3 linked regions of the Rubinisphaera margarita genome follow. The protein of the gene in region 1 interacts with the protein of each later gene in a pairwise test. Links are inferred from orthologs where the notes say so. Each region holds a gene or a part of one and is shown in the gene's direction. Other genes may lie near its edges.

Evidence for each region.
Region 2: the proteins of recO (region 1) and recR interact in binary tests that used the Escherichia coli proteins (3 or more experiments, as listed by UniProt). The link is inferred for Rubinisphaera margarita from one-to-one orthologs.
Region 3: the proteins of recO (region 1) and ssb interact in binary tests that used the Escherichia coli proteins (3 or more experiments, as listed by UniProt). The link is inferred for Rubinisphaera margarita from one-to-one orthologs.

Annotation. Positions count from the first base shown.
Region 1 is NZ_JAKFGB010000009.1:642,623-648,409, forward strand. What follows is about bases 1,269-4,096. They hold recO (DNA repair protein RecO), read left to right. Parts: upstream 1,269-2,223; coding sequence 2,224-2,970; downstream 2,971-4,096. Other genes in these bases: L1A08_RS05830 (hypothetical protein), read right to left, coding at 1,269-1,648; L1A08_RS05840 (tetratricopeptide repeat protein), read left to right, coding at 3,134-4,096. Outside these bases: L1A08_RS05825 (formylglycine-generating enzyme family protein), read left to right, coding at 1-590; more of L1A08_RS05830, read right to left, coding at 911-1,268; more of L1A08_RS05840, read left to right, coding at 4,097-4,732; LPS assembly lipoprotein LptE, read left to right, coding at 4,747-5,268; UV DNA damage repair endonuclease UvsE, read right to left, coding at 5,472-5,787. UniProt on the Escherichia coli protein: Involved in DNA repair and RecF pathway recombination.
Region 2 is NZ_JAKFGB010000003.1:248,089-253,869, forward strand. The notes cover bases 1,730-4,551. They hold recR (recombination mediator RecR), read left to right. Parts: upstream 1,730-2,745; coding sequence 2,746-3,357; downstream 3,358-4,551. Other genes in these bases: dnaX (DNA polymerase III subunit gamma/tau), read left to right, coding at 1,730-2,185; L1A08_RS00945 (YbaB/EbfC family nucleoid-associated protein), read left to right, coding at 2,328-2,675; rpoN (RNA polymerase factor sigma-54), read left to right, coding at 3,539-4,551. Also shown: L1A08_RS00935 (3-oxoacyl-ACP synthase III), read left to right, coding at 1-416; more of dnaX, read left to right, coding at 467-1,729; more of rpoN, read left to right, coding at 4,552-5,011; L1A08_RS00960 (sigma 54-interacting transcriptional regulator), read right to left, coding at 5,297-5,781. UniProt on the Escherichia coli protein: May play a role in DNA repair. It seems to be involved in an RecBC-independent recombinational process of DNA repair. It may act with RecF and RecO.
Region 3 is NZ_JAKFGB010000007.1:178,306-184,232, forward strand. The notes cover bases 1-2,968. They hold ssb (single-stranded DNA-binding protein), read left to right. Parts: upstream 1-1,218; coding sequence 1,219-1,719; downstream 1,720-2,968. Other genes in these bases: pth (aminoacyl-tRNA hydrolase), read left to right, coding at 1-458; rpsF (30S ribosomal protein S6), read left to right, coding at 667-1,110; rplI (50S ribosomal protein L9), read left to right, coding at 1,861-2,367; dnaB (replicative DNA helicase), read left to right, coding at 2,562-2,968. Outside these bases: more of dnaB, read left to right, coding at 2,969-3,953; L1A08_RS03015 (SDR family NAD(P)-dependent oxidoreductase), read left to right, coding at 3,940-4,743; L1A08_RS03020 (hypothetical protein), read right to left, coding at 4,830-5,339; L1A08_RS03025 (Hpt domain-containing protein), read right to left, coding at 5,495-5,845. UniProt on the Escherichia coli protein: Plays an important role in DNA replication, recombination and repair. Binds to ssDNA and to an array of partner proteins to recruit them to their sites of action during DNA metabolism. Acts as a sliding platform that migrates on DNA via reptation.

The DNA of each region.
Region 1 (5,787 bases):
GCATGACCCAGCTGGCTGCGAAGTCCTACTGCGAATGGCTCACGGAAATTACGGGCGACTATTATCGTCTGCCGACCGAAGCCGAGTGGGAATACGCCTGCCGAGCCGGCACGACCACCGCTTACTCCTTCGGCGATGATCCGGAAGATCTCGACGATTACGCCTGGTACTACGACAACGCCGACGAAAAGTACCAGAAGGTCGGCCAGAAGAAGCCGAACCCCTGGGGACTGTACGACATGCACGGCAACGTGGCCGAATGGTGCCTCGACCAGTACAAGCCCGACTTCTACAAGCAGTTCGACGGCAAAGTTGCCGACAACCCGATGGCCGTCGTTGAGACGCTGTATCCCCGCGTGGTCCGTGGCGGCTCCTGGGACGATGATCCCGATTTCCTCCGCAGCGCATCACGCCAGAAGTCTGATCCGCTCTGGAAGGTTCGCGATCCTCAGCTGCCCAAGAGCATGTGGTATCACACTGACGCTCTGCACGTCGGCTTCCGCGTAATCCGCCCGCTGCGTCGTCCGAGCGAAGCCGAGATCAAAGACAAAGTCATGCATCCGGATCCGCCGCCGGAACTGATGAAGTAATTCCGGTGAGCACAGAAAAAAGCCGCGACTGGCATGAGTCGCGGCTTTTTTTACGTCGGGCGTGAACCCCGGGTGGCCCTTCAAGTTCCCTCGCTCCCCCTTTGGGGGAGAGGGTTAGGGTGAGGGGGAAATGCGTGCGGCGTGCTTTGTGGGCCGTACTTCCCGATTGAGTAAGCACGTCACTGGTTGAGCCTTCCGGGGCCGTCGGGTTTCAGCACTGTCATTCCGACGGCCGCTGAAGACAAGCCTCCTGTTGCCCTGCAACACAGAGATGAATCTCTGTGTCATCCGCTGTGGATAAGTCGCGGGTACGGGTTTGCTTACTTTTCTTCGCCGCGAAGCAGGCCGTTTTTGTCGAAGGCCGTGTCGGGGAAGCAGTCGAGCATTTTGCGGATGAGTTGCTGCAGAGCGTTGAGCGAGTCGTTCTTGCGGATGCCGGAGACCATCTGCCAGTTGAGATCGGACGTCGGGAGACGTTCGGGCAGGCGGAGTTCGGGGAACACGACGGAGAGACGCTGCTGGCCCCATTCGCGGGCGCGGCGGTTGTTGTAGAAGATGTCGTCGACCTCGTGCGTGAGTGCGAGGTGGGCACAGAGGAAGTCGGACCACATCTCGGCGTTCTTCCGGAGTTGATTGAGGCTCCGCATGCGAGCCGCGTCGATGCTGTGACCAGCCAGAACCAGTTTCAGACAGCGGATCCGTACCTGCATCTGGGAAGCGAGCACACTGCGGGCGATCGGTTCGACATGCCGCTTTCCGGCGGCCTGATCGGCGGAGCGGAGAATCGTGTACCAGACGCGATGCAGAACATCAGCGCGCAGAATATCTCGCAGATCCGGTTCATACTCCAGCCAGCAGTGCCGGCGGCGAATGGGATTGGAGTCTTCGAGGACCCGCTGGCAGATCGCCAGATTCTGCATCCACGTATTCGTCAACTCCCGCGAGTACGACCAGTAGGCATGCAGCGGAGCATCCTTGATCAACTGCGAATGCTGGACAAGACAGTCGGCGTGCGCCACGAGTTGGGCGGCGGCGTCAACAGTATGCGAGAGGTTCAATAGACCGTTCCTGACTATCAGGGAGGGTGATTCGTGGGATCACGTCACCCGCACATAAAGACACGGTGAGGCAGAACCGCCGGCTGGTTCGTCCCTGGACGCAGCGGCTTCTGTCGAAGTGGCGGGGCGAGAACTGCTCCATCGTCCCGACACCGTTCTTCAATGCAGTTTGAATGCCGGGACACCATCTGTCATCCCGTGAGTCGCATTCCTGTCGGGGAACGCTCGTTTCGGGGCGTACAGAGCCCCCAGTCGCTACAATCCCAACCGAATGACTCCGGAATTCGCGCATTTTTCATGGCGGAAGGCAGAAATCGCCGTCGCCGGCGTCCGGCTTCTCGCCCGGCCAAATCGTGTGTGTTCCGATTTGTCATCATGGCTGTTGATTCGCGGCACCTGTCCGGAAGGTCCGCTGCGGGTTCGCCCATGGTCGCCGAAACTGTAAAATCTCTCTCAAGTCTTTCCGGATCAGGACGAGGAACCATGGTGGGGTGTTCCGAGGCCGAGACGGTGAATTCCGCCCGTTTTCCTGTCGATTCTTTCGCGTTGGATTACACGTAAGTCCTGAACTGACAATGGATAGAAACAAGACAGAAGGAATCGTCATTCGACAGGTCGACTTCAGTGAGACCAGTCGCGTGGTGACGTTTTTCACGCGGGACTACGGTCGCATCTCGGTCCTGGCGAAGGGGGCCAGGCGGCTCAAGAGCGCGTTCGAGGCTGCTATTGACCTGTTGACGAGATGTCAGATAGTTTTCCTCCACAAATCCACATCCAGTCTCGACATTCTTACGGAAGCCAAGCTCGTTAACCGGTTTCGGGCGGAGTCGCATCAGGTGAATGCGTACTACGCCGGTCTCTACGTGGCCGAGCTGCTTCAGTCCCTTTCCGAGGAGTTCGACCCTTACCCCCGCTGGTACGATGCCGCGGTCGTCACATTGAGCCGGTTGCAGTCGGATGCCGACTTCAGACAGGCCGTGATCCGATTCGAGCTCGTCACCCTGGCGGAACTGGGGCTGCTGCCGGAATTTGAGCAATGTCAGTGCGGACGTCCAGTCGAGGAAAATTCCGAACGCTGGTCGCTGTGGATTCAACAGGGAGTCTTGTTGTGTTCGCAATGTCGACATCACGAAGCGTCCGCGCGACCGCTGACCGGCGAGGTCCTGTCGACGCTGCGCCGACTGAGCCATTCCGACATGGCCGACGAGACAATTCCTCCCATTCCCGACATACAACTCCGCATCATCCGTCCTCTGCTGACGGCTCTGATTTCGAACATTATCGATCGTCGACCCAAGATGCTCGCCTACCTCAAGTTCTGACCGTTCCGGTCGAACTCCTCCGGCTTCCAGCCACCCTCCTGCGCAGTCTGTCTCAATCCCTCGAGCAGGACTTCGCACCCGTCCTTTCTCTGAATTTTCGCCGGCGTCCTGCTGGTGACCTCCCACCTCACCTCACTCCCATCCTGAGGGCAAGGTCGATCCTATGAATATTTACCGCATGATTCTCCGCTGCCAGCGGTCTCTGGTGCAAACCAGCCTGACCGGGGCCATGCTTTGCGCTGTCGGCTGCCAGACGTTCCGCTATGGCGAGAGCGAAGGCAAGGGCGGTCCGCTCGCCACGCCGATTTCCGCCGAAACTTCGATCGATGGCGTGAAGGGCCCGCTGGAAAAACAGCTGCTGGCCAACCGCAGTCAGTCGATCGTCGATCTGGCCGCTCATCAGAACACCCCCGACTTCCAGGAATACCTGGCGGCCAAGCAGCTTTACGATGCCGGCAAGTACTCCGAAGCCGAGACGGCCTTCAAGGAGCTGGCCGACCGTCTCGAACTCGACGAGAATGGTCAGTATCGCAAACGTAGATTCTCGAACTGGTACAAACCGCTTTCCGAACGGGTCGCCAGCTACACCGATGGTCCGATTCGGGAAGACGCCGTCTTCATGGTTGCCGAATGTCGGTACCAGCAGAAGGAGTATCCCGGCGCTCAGGACATGTACCTTGGCCTGCTCAAGGTTTATCCGCACACGCGGCACCTGGAAACCTCGACGCAGCGACTGTACGACATCGCCCGCATCTGGATGCAGTTCAAGCCGACCACGAACAAGGATGTCGAACTGGCCGCCTACGAAGATGCCGGTCGGGCCAGCAAGCCGGAAGTTGTGAACGATCCCGACTACGATCGCCCCAGCTTCTTTAATCTGACGGATCGCAAGCGACCATTCACCGACACCGAAGGGCGCGCTCTGGAATGCCTTAAGGCGATCTGGTTGAACGACCCGACCGGGCCGCTCGCTGACGACGCCCTGATGCTGACCGCCAGCCATTACCTTCGTACGGGCCGAAACTTTGAAGCCGCGGAGACCTATCGTCTGCTGCGGGAAGAGTTCCCGGACAGTCCGCACGTGAAAGACGCCTACCTGCTGGGAGCCCACGTGACGCAGGCTTCGTATCAGGGGGCTCATTACGACGGCAAGGAGCTTTCCGAAGCTCGTCAACTGCGGTTGATCGCTCTCAATTCGTTGGGGAACCTCGATGAAGAAGAGCGGAAGCGGCTCGAAGCCGAACTGCAGCAGGTCGATGACGCGACCGTGGCCCGTGATTTTGCGGGGGCACTCTACTGGCTGAATCGCGGTCGATTCGAAGCGGTCGAGATGCACTGCCATCACATCATTAATACCTATCCGAGTTCCAAATACGCTGGCAAGGCACGCGGACTGCTGACTCTGTTGCCGCAATACAAAGAGCAGAATACGCTGCTCCTGGCGATGCAGCACATCACCGCCGACGACATCCCGTCGGTCGACAACATGCCGTCGCAGACTGCGGAAGCTCCGCCGATGCCGCCTCAGCAACCGCAGACGCAACCTGCGCCCGCCGCTCCGGAACCTCAGGAAGAAGAAGCTAAGCCGCGTTACTTCCCATCGTGGGGAATTCCCAAGCTGAAGCCGATTCCAATTCCGGGCTTCCAGGGCGACGAACCGGCTCCGCCTGAACCGGGAGACGCTCCGCCTTTCAATCCGAGTCCCGGCGAAATGGCACCCGGACGTGCGACGCTGACACTGGGCGAAGAGCCGCAGAAATAGTCTGATTTGAGGTCATGACCCGTCGAGATTTCCTGAATCTGTTCAGCTGTGTGGCTGTTGGCGCGATCGCCGGCTGCGGCTACAGAATCGGCGGGCCGTATGACCCCGAAGTGCGGTCGGTCCACGTTCCGATTTTCACCTCGGACCTGTTCCGTCGTGATATCAACATCGAGCTGACCGAAGCGGTGCAGAAAGAGATCCGGGCCCGCACCCCGTTCCAGATCTCGTCCGCCGAGCATGCCGATACCGTGCTCATTGGCCATGTGGTCGAAGTCCGCAAGGACGTTCTCGGCGAAACCGCCTTCGACGATCCCCGACAGCTGCAGCTCGGGATTGGTGTCGAAGTCCTCTGGGAAGAGAACCACACCGGACAGCTGCTCGCCCGCCATCAGGTGCCGATCGACGCCCCGACGCGACAACTGCTGATGCAGGCCAACTTCGCCCCGGAAGTCGGTCAGTCCTTCGCAACCGCCAAGCACGAAGCCATCACCCGCCTGGCTCGCCGCATTGTCGACCTGATGGAAATGCCCTGGTAGCACTATCCGCCAGAGATCATCGAGGGTGGCCCGTCCGCCTTAGCGGGCGGATCGCGACAGCGACAAGAGGCAGCGGGGATGCACGGAGCCATCGTCCTGTTAGGCGCCCATGCCGGGATGAGAAACGCGAGGACAGAAGAAAACCACCAGAGACACAGAGATCACAGCGAACGAACGTCGCGAGTCGTCCTGGCAAGCCGCCGCTACAGCTTGCTCTTCAACTCAAGGACGGCGACCTCTTTTGCTTTCGCTTCGACTTCGACGGTCAGGTCGAGTTCTTTCCAGCAGTCGGGGAAGTCGGCGACGTCGATGAAGTCATGATGCCGTCGCGGCTTCGGGCCGTGCCAGCCTTCGAGAGGGCTGGAGATATGGAACAGCGGCTCGCGGTTTTTCCATGTGGCCAGAGCATGCACGGTCGCTTCTTCGATGGAGTATTCATCCGGGCGGCAGCGATGGTGATGGACATCGTAAACGAACGGAATCCCCTCATCGCGGCACAGGGGAAGCAGGTCAACAGGA
Region 2 (5,781 bases), on another replicon or contig:
TCGAGGACAAACACGGCGACAATCGGCCCCGCATGGAGACCGACTCCGAAGCACTGCTGCATGCGGGGATCAAACTCGCTCGCGAAACCTGGGAGCAAACCAAACAGACGCTGGAATGGACCGATGCGAGTGTCGCCCGAGTCTTCACGCATCAGGTGGGGAAAGCCCATCGGAAGCTCCTTCTCGAAGGGCTGCGCCTGCCGGAAACCAGCGATCATCCCATTCACGACCGCTTCGGGAACATGGGAGCAGCCGCGTTGCCACTTTCGCTGGGCATGGGCATCGAAGCCGGCGTCATTCCTTCAGAAAGTCAGGCGGCGTTGCTCGGCATTGGCAGCGGCTTGAACTCGCTGATGCTGGGGCTCAACTGGCAAAAAGGAGCCGTCAAAGGTACCGTGTGGAACGGAGCCGAGTGAGTCCAACCGACCGTTCGGCCAACGAGCAGGAGTCAAAGTCAGGGAGATCCATGTCGACACAACAGCCAGCCTATACCGTTCTGGCACGCAGATACCGCCCGCAATCGTTCGGCGATGTCGTCGGCCAGCAGCACGTCGCCCAGGCCCTGAAAAATGCCATTCTCGCCGACCGAGTCGCACACGCTTACCTGTTTACGGGAGCCCGAGGCGTCGGAAAGACGTCAATGGCCCGTATTCTGGCCAAGGCGCTGAACTGCCCGAACGCTGAAAAAGGCGAACCGTGTAATCAGTGTGAAATGTGTCATGCGATTGCCACCGGCGGCGATGTCGACGTCATGGAAATCGATGGGGCGTCCAACCGCGGGATCGATGACATTCGCGCCCTGCGGGCCAATGTCGGCATCCGCTCGATGCGGACCCGGATCAAGATGTATATCATCGACGAAGTCCACATGCTGACCAAGGAGGCGTTCAACGCGCTGCTCAAGACACTCGAAGAGCCGCCGCCAAACGTGAAGTTCGTCTTCTGTACGACCGAGCCGCAGAAGGTTCCCGATACAATTCTCTCACGCTGTCAGCGGTTCGATTTCTCCAGCATTGAGACACACGCCATTGCCCAGCGGCTGGCCGAGATCGCGGATCGGGAAGGCGTTTCGGTAACAGCCGAAGCCATCGATCTGGTGGCCCGCAGAGCAGGGGGCTCGATGCGGGACAGTCAGTCGCTGTTTGACCAGCTGCTCGCGTTCGGCGGAGTGGAGATCTCAGCTGCGGACGTCAACCAGCTTCTCGGGACCGCAGGCGATGAGCGGCTGCTGTCGATCATCGATGCGATTCGTCGCGGCGATCGAGCCGCCATCCTTGGTGAGGTCGATGACGCCATTCACGCCGGCGTCCAGCTCGGGAACCTCCTTGATCAGCTGGTCAACGTCTATCGCGATCTGATGATCGTCAAGTGTGGAGCCGAATCGGTCGAACTCCTCGGCGTGGGTCCGTCCCAGAAACCCCGTCTGCTGGAAGTTGCGGAGAGCCTTGGCCTGCAGACGATCACGACGGCAATGCAGATTCTGTCTGAAACAAAATCTCGTCTCAGTCGGGTGCCGCATGTGCGGGCTCTGCTCGATCTGGCTCTCGTTCGGCTGTCGATGCTTGAAGACGTCGAAAGCCTCAGTCAACTTGTGACCGAACTTCGCAGCCGCCCCGCCGGAACGGTTTTGAACGTTGGAGCGGCTCGTCCAGCCGCTGCAGATCCGCCGCAAAAAAAAAATCCTGAAGTAAGCCCACCGGCTGACAGTTATGGCGCTCCACCCGTTATCGAGGTCGGCGACGAGCCGTCGGTTGCAGACGAACCGGCTCCAGTTGCCCAGTCGGAAGCGGAGCAGATCACATTCACCGAAGCCAATCGCGAACGGATCTGGCGGGAACTGTTAAGTCGCGTCGATCCGACGGTCGCCAACTTCATGCGGCAGGCGACGAGGACGGCCGTGGTTTCATCCACAATATTGGAAGTCGTGTTTGCTCCCCGGGGGCAGTTCGCACGCGATATGGCTCAGAAACCCGATCAGATGCGAAAACTCGAGACCTGCCTGCAGCAGATCACCGGGGACGCGATTCATGTGCGGCTCGTCATCGACGAATCCCTCGCGGGGCCATCGACATCGAGAGAGAAGCCAGGAGCTGCCGCGGCCATCGTGAAGCACGAATTTGTCAAGCAGGCCGAAACCATTTTCAACGCGACGGTCGGTCATACCGATCGGATCCGAAAAAGTTGAAACATCGCCCTCCGACAGGGCGTGCATGCGTACAATGTGGGGATCGGACTTGATCCGAACTCGAATTAAATTGTAATCAAGAGAACTGCGATCAAACGCACGCGGACGCGATCAGCAGGATTCTACAGCGTAAGGAAAACCAATGTTCAAAGGACTCTCCAATATCGCCGGCATGATGAAGCAGGCTCAGGAAATGCAGGCCAAAATGACCGAAGTGCAGGAGTCGCTCAAGGACCTGCAGGTTTCCGGAGAAGCCGGCGGGGGTATGGTTAAGGTCATCGCCAACGGGCAGCAGGAGATCATCAGCTGCCAGATCGAACCGACGCTGCTGGAGTCGGGGGACCGCGAGGTTCTGGAAGACCTGTTCGTCTCCGCTGCCAATGCCGCACTGGCAAACGCTAAAGAAGCGGCTTCGGAGAAGATGTCGGAAGTCACACAGGGCCTGAACATTCCCGGCCTGCAGGACGCGCTCTCGAACTTTGGAAAGTGATTTGTTGAACTGCGGCCCGCGACATCGGAACCTGGTCGCTGCTGTTGACTGCATCTGTTGAAGAAACTGCATGGACGAGCAATCCCATCCTTACGGGCCGAGTGTGGCTCGACTTATTGAACAGTTCGGCGCTATGCCAGGTATCGGTCGGAAAACGGCCGAGCGGTTGGCCCAGTACGTCGTGAATATGGATAAACGCTCCGCGGCGGCCCTGATCCAGGCCATCGATGCGGTGAAGCGAAGCATCCGACGCTGCCAGAACTGCTTTACACTGACCGAAGGGGAGCTCTGCGACATCTGCGAGGATTCCCGGCGGGACCGCACGGTTGTCTGTGTCGTCGAGCAGCCCAAAGATGTGATTTCGCTGGAAGCTTCCGGCGCTTATCAGGGAACCTTCCATGTGCTCCATGGGTGCCTGTCCCCGTTGAACGGCGTCGGTCCGGAGAAACTGACGATCGACGCACTTGTCAAGCGAGTCGATCGGGACGGGGTCACCGAATTGATCATGGCGACCAATCCGACACTGGAAGGAGACGGGACGGCGCTGTATATCTCGAATCTGCTGGAGAACCGGGATCTCAAAGTCACTCGACTGGCCCGAGGGATTGCTTCCGGCAGTGTTCTCGAATTCGCCAACAAAGAGATGCTGGCCGATGCGCTCCGCGGACGTCAGTCTTTTTGACGGAGGTCCTTTCTGGCAGTAAGTTTGTAATAATTCCATGTCGCGTTCGAATGGAGAACCAGTATAATCGGCTAGTTTGGTGGCGGGGATTTCCTGAGGGAGGTCGTCGTGATCGTCATGCAGGGATCGAAGGAAGAGTAGTCCGGCACAGGATGCCGGTTGAAATATCGAGTTTGCGCACATGCATTTGAATTTCTCGCAGCAAATGAAGATGAGCCAGCAAATGAAGCTGGCTCCGCGCATGATCCAATCCATGGAGATCCTGCAGATGTCCGTCATGGCGCTGCAGGAAAAGATCGATCAGGAGCTGGAAGAGAACGTTGTTCTGGAGCAGATCGATTCCAAGCAGAAGGATGTTCACGACGGCGACCCCGATTCCCCAGAAGCCGGTCGCGAGATCGAACAGCGCGAGATCGTGGTCGATAACGATCACAACAACGAAGCCGACTTCGAACGTCTCCTGGAAATGTCAGCCGAGTGGCCTGAGGACAACATCACGTCCGGCGGCAAGCCCTCCTCGAACCGCATCGATGAATTCTCTGATCGCCAGCACGATCTGCTCGGCAATCTGCAGGCCAGTCCGCAGTCGCTGCAGGACTATCTGCTGGAGCAGTTCCACTACTTCGAACTCGATACTGAAGAACGCGACTTCGGCGAGTTCCTTGTTCAGAATCTCGATGAGAACGGCCGCCTGCAGGGAACGCTGCCGGAGATCATTCAGGTTTACGGTCAGCAGGTCGATTACGCCGTGGCCGACAGGGTCCTGAACATGATTCAGCGGCTCGATCCCCCGGGCGTCGGTGCTCGAAACCTTCAGGAATGTCTGCTCCTGCAGGTCATGGACGAGATGCCGCTTCGTGATGTCGTCGTGACTCTCATCACCGACCATTTGGAAAACATCAGCCAGAACCGTCTGCCTCTGATCGAGCGGACGACCGGGTACTCCCTCGATACGATTAAAGCGGCTCTCGAACAGATTCGAACTCTCGAACCGTTTCCGGGCCGGCGTTTCCAGTCGCACATTTCACAGAACGTTTCTCCCGATGTGCGTGTTGAGCAGGGCGAAGACGGCAAATGGCGAGTGACGCTGATCAACGACTACACGCCCGAACTGCGGATCTCCCGCAAGTACGTCCGCATGTTGCAGGACAATCCCGATCAGCAGACCAAAGAGTACATCCGCAAGAAGATGGAAGCCGCCAAGTGGCTGATCGAAGCCATTGAACAGAGGCATAACACGCTTCGGAAAGTTTCGCAGGCGATCGTCGACCATCAGTCCGACTTTCTGGAGAACGGACCGGAAGCAATCGTCCCCCTGAAAATGCAGCAGATCGCCGATGACGTCGGCGTGCACGTGACAACCATCTCCCGAGCCGTTGATGGCAAATGGATGGAAACGCCGCGAGGCATCTATCCACTGCGTCGCTTCTTCGGCGGTGGCACGACCACGGCAGAAGGGGATGAAGTCGCCTGGCAGAAGATCCGCCTGAAGCTGCAGGAAGTCATCGACAACGAGGACAAACACAACCCGCTCAGCGACGATGCCCTCGTCAAAGAAATGGCGACGCACGGCTACACACTCGCCCGACGGACGATCACCAAATACCGCAAAGCGATGAACATCCCCTCCTCGCGGCAACGCAAAGAATACTAGCCGGTCTTCTCGACCCGGGTGCCACTGCTGGCTTGCCCAGCAGTGCGATCGCGAATTCGACGACACAGAGTCAGCGAGGGAAATGGACGCCGAGTTGTCATCGCACCCTCGCTCACGCTTCGGGTTGGGATTCGCTTAGCAACGTGATAAACACTCTACAGGAGTGGAGTCCACCGTAGGGTCCGCTGTGCGGACGCGTATTGTGCGTTCCGCGAAGCAATCGGGCGTCATTGTTCTGATTACCGTCGTGAAGCACGAGACTCCGTTTTTGCGTCTCACTGCCGCCTACTCGCTTGCGATCCCCAGCGCTTCGAGGCGGCGGTAGAACTTCGCACGAGTCAACCCCAGTAGATCGGCGGCTTTGGCTTTATTGTCCTTCGCGTAGGCGAGGGCGCGTTCGATCTCCGTCCGTTCGACCGCATTGAGGCTTTCTTCCAACGGACGAAACGTTTCCTGTTGCACCGGAAGGGCGGCGTCGGCCTGCTGGCCCGAATGGAAGCCGAACGGCAGGTGTTCCAGCTTCACGATCGTCTCCTCGCAAGCCTGACAAGCTGCGTCGATGGTCTCGTGCAATTCCCGAGCTTCTCCTGGCCAGGAGTACGCCAGCAGAGCTTCCCGTACCTGACGGTCAACGCCACTCAACTGGCGCGCCCTGCCGCGATTGTTCTGTTCGACGAAGAGTTGAACCAGCAGGTCGAGATCAGCTCGTCGCTCCACGAGTGAAGGGACTTCAATCACAAAAGCAGTGAGCAGATAAAACAACGGTTCCA
Region 3 (5,927 bases), on another replicon or contig:
CGTCGTCCTTGCGACACGACTCGGAGATCAAAGAGATTTTCCTGGGAGGCGAGAAAATCGTTCTCGCTGCCCCGCAGACATATATGAACTTGAGCGGATCGGCAGTCGCCAGCCTGGTGAACTTTCACAAGTTGCCCCTGGAAGACCTGCTGGTCATCTCAGACGACCTGAATCTGCCTCCTGGACAACTTCGCCTCCGGGCTTCCGGTTCCAGTGGCGGGCAGAAAGGTCTCAAAGACATCGCCCTGCGACTCGGGACGGAGGATTTTGCCCGACTGCGTTTTGGCATCGGGCGTCCGAGTGGTCCGATGGACATCTCGGCATACGTCCTGCAGAAGTTCAGCGGAGATGAAGACGACATCATTCAGGAAGCGATCCAGCGAGCAGCCGATGGCGTGGAACTCTGGATTCAATCCGGAGCGGTGGAAGCCATGAATCGCGTTAATCAGAAGGCGTAACGCCCGAGGTCAGGATTCTGGTAGGTCCGAAGATTGATTCTACAGCGAATTTCGCTAACCTAACGTTTTGCGAACGCCGCAAACGAATAACGATTTGATCAGGGCCGAGCTGGTAACAGACTTCGCATCGGTTGTGAATAAGGTCCCCGAGGGGACGTGGACAAGTGGAGTCCCTCAGGGGACAAGGAAACGATTGGGGAGAGACACGTTGGCACTGCGCAGTTATGAAATCATGTTTCTGCTGGACAGCGGAAAATACGCAACGGATCCAGATGGCGTAACTGCCGAGATTCACGGGATGCTCGAGAAAATCGGAGCAGAAATCGTGACGGCTCGTCCCTGGATGGATGGCAAACTGGCTTACCCGATCGAAGGGCACCGCAAAGGTCTGCACTATCTGACCTACGTCAAAGCCGACTCGAACGAAGTGCCGAAGTTGCAGCGTATGTGTCGCCTGAGCAACGTCGTGCTCCGCTACATGTGCATCGTTCCGCCTGAACAGCTGTTCGAGCCGATGTCTCACGCTCTGCTTGACGAGCACGCCAGCCACGGCCATTCCGAAGAGGGAGAAGGCGGCAGCGAAGAGGGCGAGAAGAACGAAAAAAGCGAGAAGAGCGAAGAGAACAAATCAGAAGAAGCCGCAAACGCCTGATCTGTTCCTGCTGCTCATTGAAGACCGGATCGGCCCGTCGAACAGACGCTTTGCCACGAGGCACTCGCGTTTCTCACGGGCAACGTACGGAGAACCAGGAGCTCAACCATGGCCAGCTTTAACCGGGTCATCCTTGTCGGAAACCTCACACGCGATCCACAGGTGCGTTACACCACCGGTGGAACGGCCGTCAGTGAGATTGGATTGGCCGTCAACCGTCAATGGTTTGACAAACAGTCGAACCAGAAGCGGGAAGAGACCACCTTCGTCGACGTCACACTTTGGGGACGCCAGGCGGAAGTGGCCGGCGAATATCTGTCCAAGGGACGCCCCGTGCTGATCGAAGGACGACTCCAGCTCGATCAGTGGGAAGACAAACAGTCGGGTGAGAAGCGCAGCAAACTTCGCGTTGTCGGTGAGACAATGCAGCTGCTGGGCGGACGTGGTGAAGGCGGCGGTGGTGGTGCAGGTGGCGGCGGACGTCCCGCGGGATCTCAGCGATCTCAAGGGGGCGGAAGCTCGGCTCACTCGTCTCGCGACGATGACATGCCCCCTTCTCCAGTCGACTCCTTTTACGACAGTGGCCCCGAAGACGACGTTCCGTTCTAAAGAACGGCCGAAAAACGACGACGGGAACCGAAGAGACAACAATTTTCGCTGCGTGTTTGCCGATTTCAGGGAAGAACTCAGGAAGACGCGACCAGGCAGATCTATCGATACTTTTACAATCCAGACGTTCAAGGTGTGATTATGCGTCAAGTCAAACGTAGACCAGTTTATTCGCCACGCACCCGAGGTGCGGTCGAATTGCTGCTGGCAGAAAACGTTCCCTCTCTGGGTGAGCAGGGCGAAATCGTTCGCGTGAAGCCGGGTTACGCTCGCAACTACCTGCTGCCTCACGGACTGGCCACGATCGCCACCGATGAAAACAAGAAGGCTGTTGAAGAGCACCGTGCTCGCCTCCAGGAAGTCGAGAAGCAGCGTAAGGGCGGTGCCCGCAAGCTGGCCGAATCGGTCTCCAAGTACTCGGTGACCCTGGAAGCGAATGCCAACGAAGAAGGCCACCTGTACGGCTCCATTCTGGGTGCCGACATCAGCAAGGCCCTGATCGCCGCTGGTTATCCGGTTGAGCCGGAACACATTCGCCTCGACGGTCCGCTCAAGGAACTGGGCATGTACACCGTTAAGCTGCAGCTGCACCCCGAAGTCAGCTCAGACGTCAAAGTCTGGGTGGTGCCCGTCAGCAGCCGAAAGTAAGCATCGACTGTTTGCCGCGGCACGTCGCCTGAACTGACGATGCCCGGACCAGTCGCAGAGAATCCGGGGTGTCGACTCTCTCAGGGATCGACATCCCTTTTTTACGCCCTCAGCGAATACCGAATCCGTTTTCGGACCTCGGCCAACACCGGGGTTGCTGAGTGCCGAAGTCGCCTCGACTTGCAGGAGCGTCCATGTCGACCGACACAAAACAGAATGCGATGCAGAGCCTGACCAGCATGCGTCCTCCCAGCAATGTGGATGCTGAGAACAGTGTTCTCGGCTGCCTGATGCTGGTGAATGATACCGTCGATCAGGTGCTCGGCATCCTGCATGTCGACCAGTTCTACGACGATCAGAACCGCCGGATCTTCGGTACGATCACCGAGATGTACGAGCGGGGTGACCGCGGCATCGATGCGGTCACGCTCGCCAACGAGCTGAGCAAACGCGGTTCTCTCGATTCGGCCGGCGGTGTCGCCAAGTTGCTCGAAATCATGGAGACGGTGCCCCACGCCGCCCATGCCGAGTACTACGCGAAAATTGTTCGGGAAAAGTGGCTCCAGAGGCAGCTCATTTACACCTGCAATGAGATCCTGAAGGAAGCTCACCACTCGCCGGACGATATCAACGATATTCTCTCCCGCTCCGAGCAGAAGATCTTCCAGATCGCCGAGCAGCAGGAATCGCTCAGTCGGATCGACATGCGATCGATCCTCATGGAAACCTGGGACCGCATCAACAGCCGCCGTGACCAGGAAGGAACCGTTAGTGGACTTCACTCCGGCTTCCTCGGACTCAATGAACTGACAAGCGGCTATCAGCCTTCGGAACTCATTATTCTTGCCGCCCGCCCTTCCATGGGAAAAACGGCGTTTGTCTGTAACTCGACCCTGGCCGTTTCCGGCATCGCCAAGAGTGGGGTCCTGCTCTTCAGTCTCGAACAGTCGAAAGCGGAGCTTGCCGAACGTCTGCTCTGTATCCACGCCCGCGTCGATGGTCACAAGGTTCGTCAGGGTAATCTCGACGAGATGGATCACCATGCCCTGCTGGAAGCATCGACCGAACTGAGCCAGTTCCCGATTTACATCGACGACGCCCCCGGACGAACCATGTCCCAAATCGCGGCGGTTTCACGTCGTATGAAGCGCCAGCACGATATCGGCATCGTGATCATCGACTACCTGCAGCTCATCGAAGCCGAGGACAAGAATCAGCCTCGTGAACAGCAGATTTCGTCGATCACCCGGCGACTGAAGTTCCTGGCCAAGGACCTCGATATTCCGGTGATCGCTCTGGCCCAGTTGAACCGAGGCGTGGAACAGCGGGAAGACAAACGACCGCGACTGGCCGACCTGCGAGAATCGGGGGCCATTGAACAGGATGCCGACGTCGTAATGTTCCTGCATCGTCCGGAAGCCTACGATCCGGAGGACCGCCCGGGCGAGGCGTTCGTGATTGTCGCCAAGAACCGAAGTGGTCCGATTGGTGACGCCCACCTGACCTGGGTGAAACAGCAATTGCGATTCGCCGATTACAGTCCATTGTCTCAGCCCGAAGGGGGATGGGTCGATGACGGCTTCTGATTCCCCATCGGACAAAGCCATGCCGGAAGAACGATTCGCCAGTCTCGACAGCCGGGCCGCGATGGTAACCGGCTCGTCATCGGGCATCGGTCGAGCCATCGCGCTGGAACTCGCCGCCGGCGGAGCCGACGTGATTGTCCATTACAACAGCAACCGCGATGGAGCCGAGGAAACGGCCAGGCAAATCCGCGATTGCGGACGAAGAGCGGTTCTGTTGCAGGCCGATCTCAGCAATGAAGCCGCCGCCGGGACACTCGTCGAGGATGCCTTCACGGCTTTTCCTCAGCTCGACATCTGGATCAACAATGCCGGCGTCGATCTGCTGACTGGCGAAGCTCGTGACTGGCCCTACGAGACCAAACTGCAGCGTCTTTTCGAAATCGACGTGCGGGGCACGGTTCTGCTTTCAAAATCGGCCGGCAAGCGGTTCATGGAATCGAAGCGAGGCACGATCATCAACATTGGCTGGGATCAGGCCGAACGGGGCATGGAAGGCGATAGCGGTGAACTGTTCGCCACGGCCAAGAACGCCATTATGGGCTTTTCCCGCTCCCTGGCTCTTTCGCTTGCTCCGGATGTTCGCGTGAACTGCGTCGCCCCGGGATGGATTCGCACCGCGTGGGGGGAAGGCGCCGGCAATACGTGGCAGGAGCGGGTTCTTCGAGAAACGCCGCTCAAACGCTGGGGGACTCCTGAAGATATCGCCCACTGCGTGCGGTTTCTGGTGTCCGTTGAGGCGAACTATCTGACCGGGCAGGTGTTCTACGTTAATGGCGGGGCCGAACGCTGACCCGGCCCGCGGAACGCAGCCTGAATTACCCGGCCGCCGGAACGACCGGGTTGTGCGTCGATGCTCGTACAGCTAAGGAATGACGCTTACGGCAGGATACGTTTTTCGAGAATTCTCTGGTGCATCTCATACCGTTTCTGCATCCGCTCGATGGAGTACATGCGGATCAGCCGACCTTTGTAGAGCAGCCGATTCTGCTCGTCGCGGGAAATTTCGTCACCCACTTCCCGCATGGCCATTCCGGCGTACAGCTGGGCAAAGGTGATTGGATCGACGCCATTCCCCTGCTCCAGATCTTCGATGGCGTCGCCGCCGCCGGTGAGAATCAGGAACGGATTCATTGGGACAGCTGCCGGATTGTAGCGTCCTTCGAGTCGCAGCGTTTCCATGGCCTGGGTGAGAGCTTCTGAGGCCATCTGGATCTGCTGGACGGTTTCGTTCGCCAGCGGGATCGCCTGATTTTGCTCGTCTTCATTGGTGGACGGAGGCTGAGCCGCGGTGTGCGACGGCTGCAAAATGTCCGAAGTTCCCAGGAAATATCCGATTCCGACCAGTGCCAGGGAACAGACGAGCCGCTGAACCATTGATTGAGACATCACGCGCATCACCAGACACCTTAACTCAGAAGTTGCAAAGCAGACTGCATACAAAGATCATGCACCGTGCACATATCGTGACGTGCGGACCGACTGCTTGCAACCCGAACCTGAGTCACCGGGGCGGGATATTTGCGTGTCCGGAACTCCTGCCGTTACAGGCAGATCCGTTCCATATAGTCGATCAAACTTTGCACGGCTGCCGGGACTTCCCGTGTGTGTCCCGCCTTGCAGATCGTTTCGAGGCGATGGGCGACGTCGGTGAGACCGGGATAGCCATAGCCCCCTCCGGCTCCTTTGAGTTGATGAGCGATGCCTTTGAGCATGGCAACATCTCCTTCTTCAAGGTTTGCCAGCAGTTGCATCCGTCGTTCCGGAAGTGCGCCAACGAAGTATTCGAGCAGTTCCTGAAAGTCTTCGTCTGCGGCGTACAGTGACCGTACAGGCGTAGACTGCAAGCTGGCGGAATCGGCGATCTTCGACGTTACTTGAGAATCAGTCAGCATTTGTGAGTTCCCCTCAACTCAGATAATGCACCGCCAGCCAGGCTGACGAACCGGCTCGGGACGAGTCCCAGGCTCGGCCATG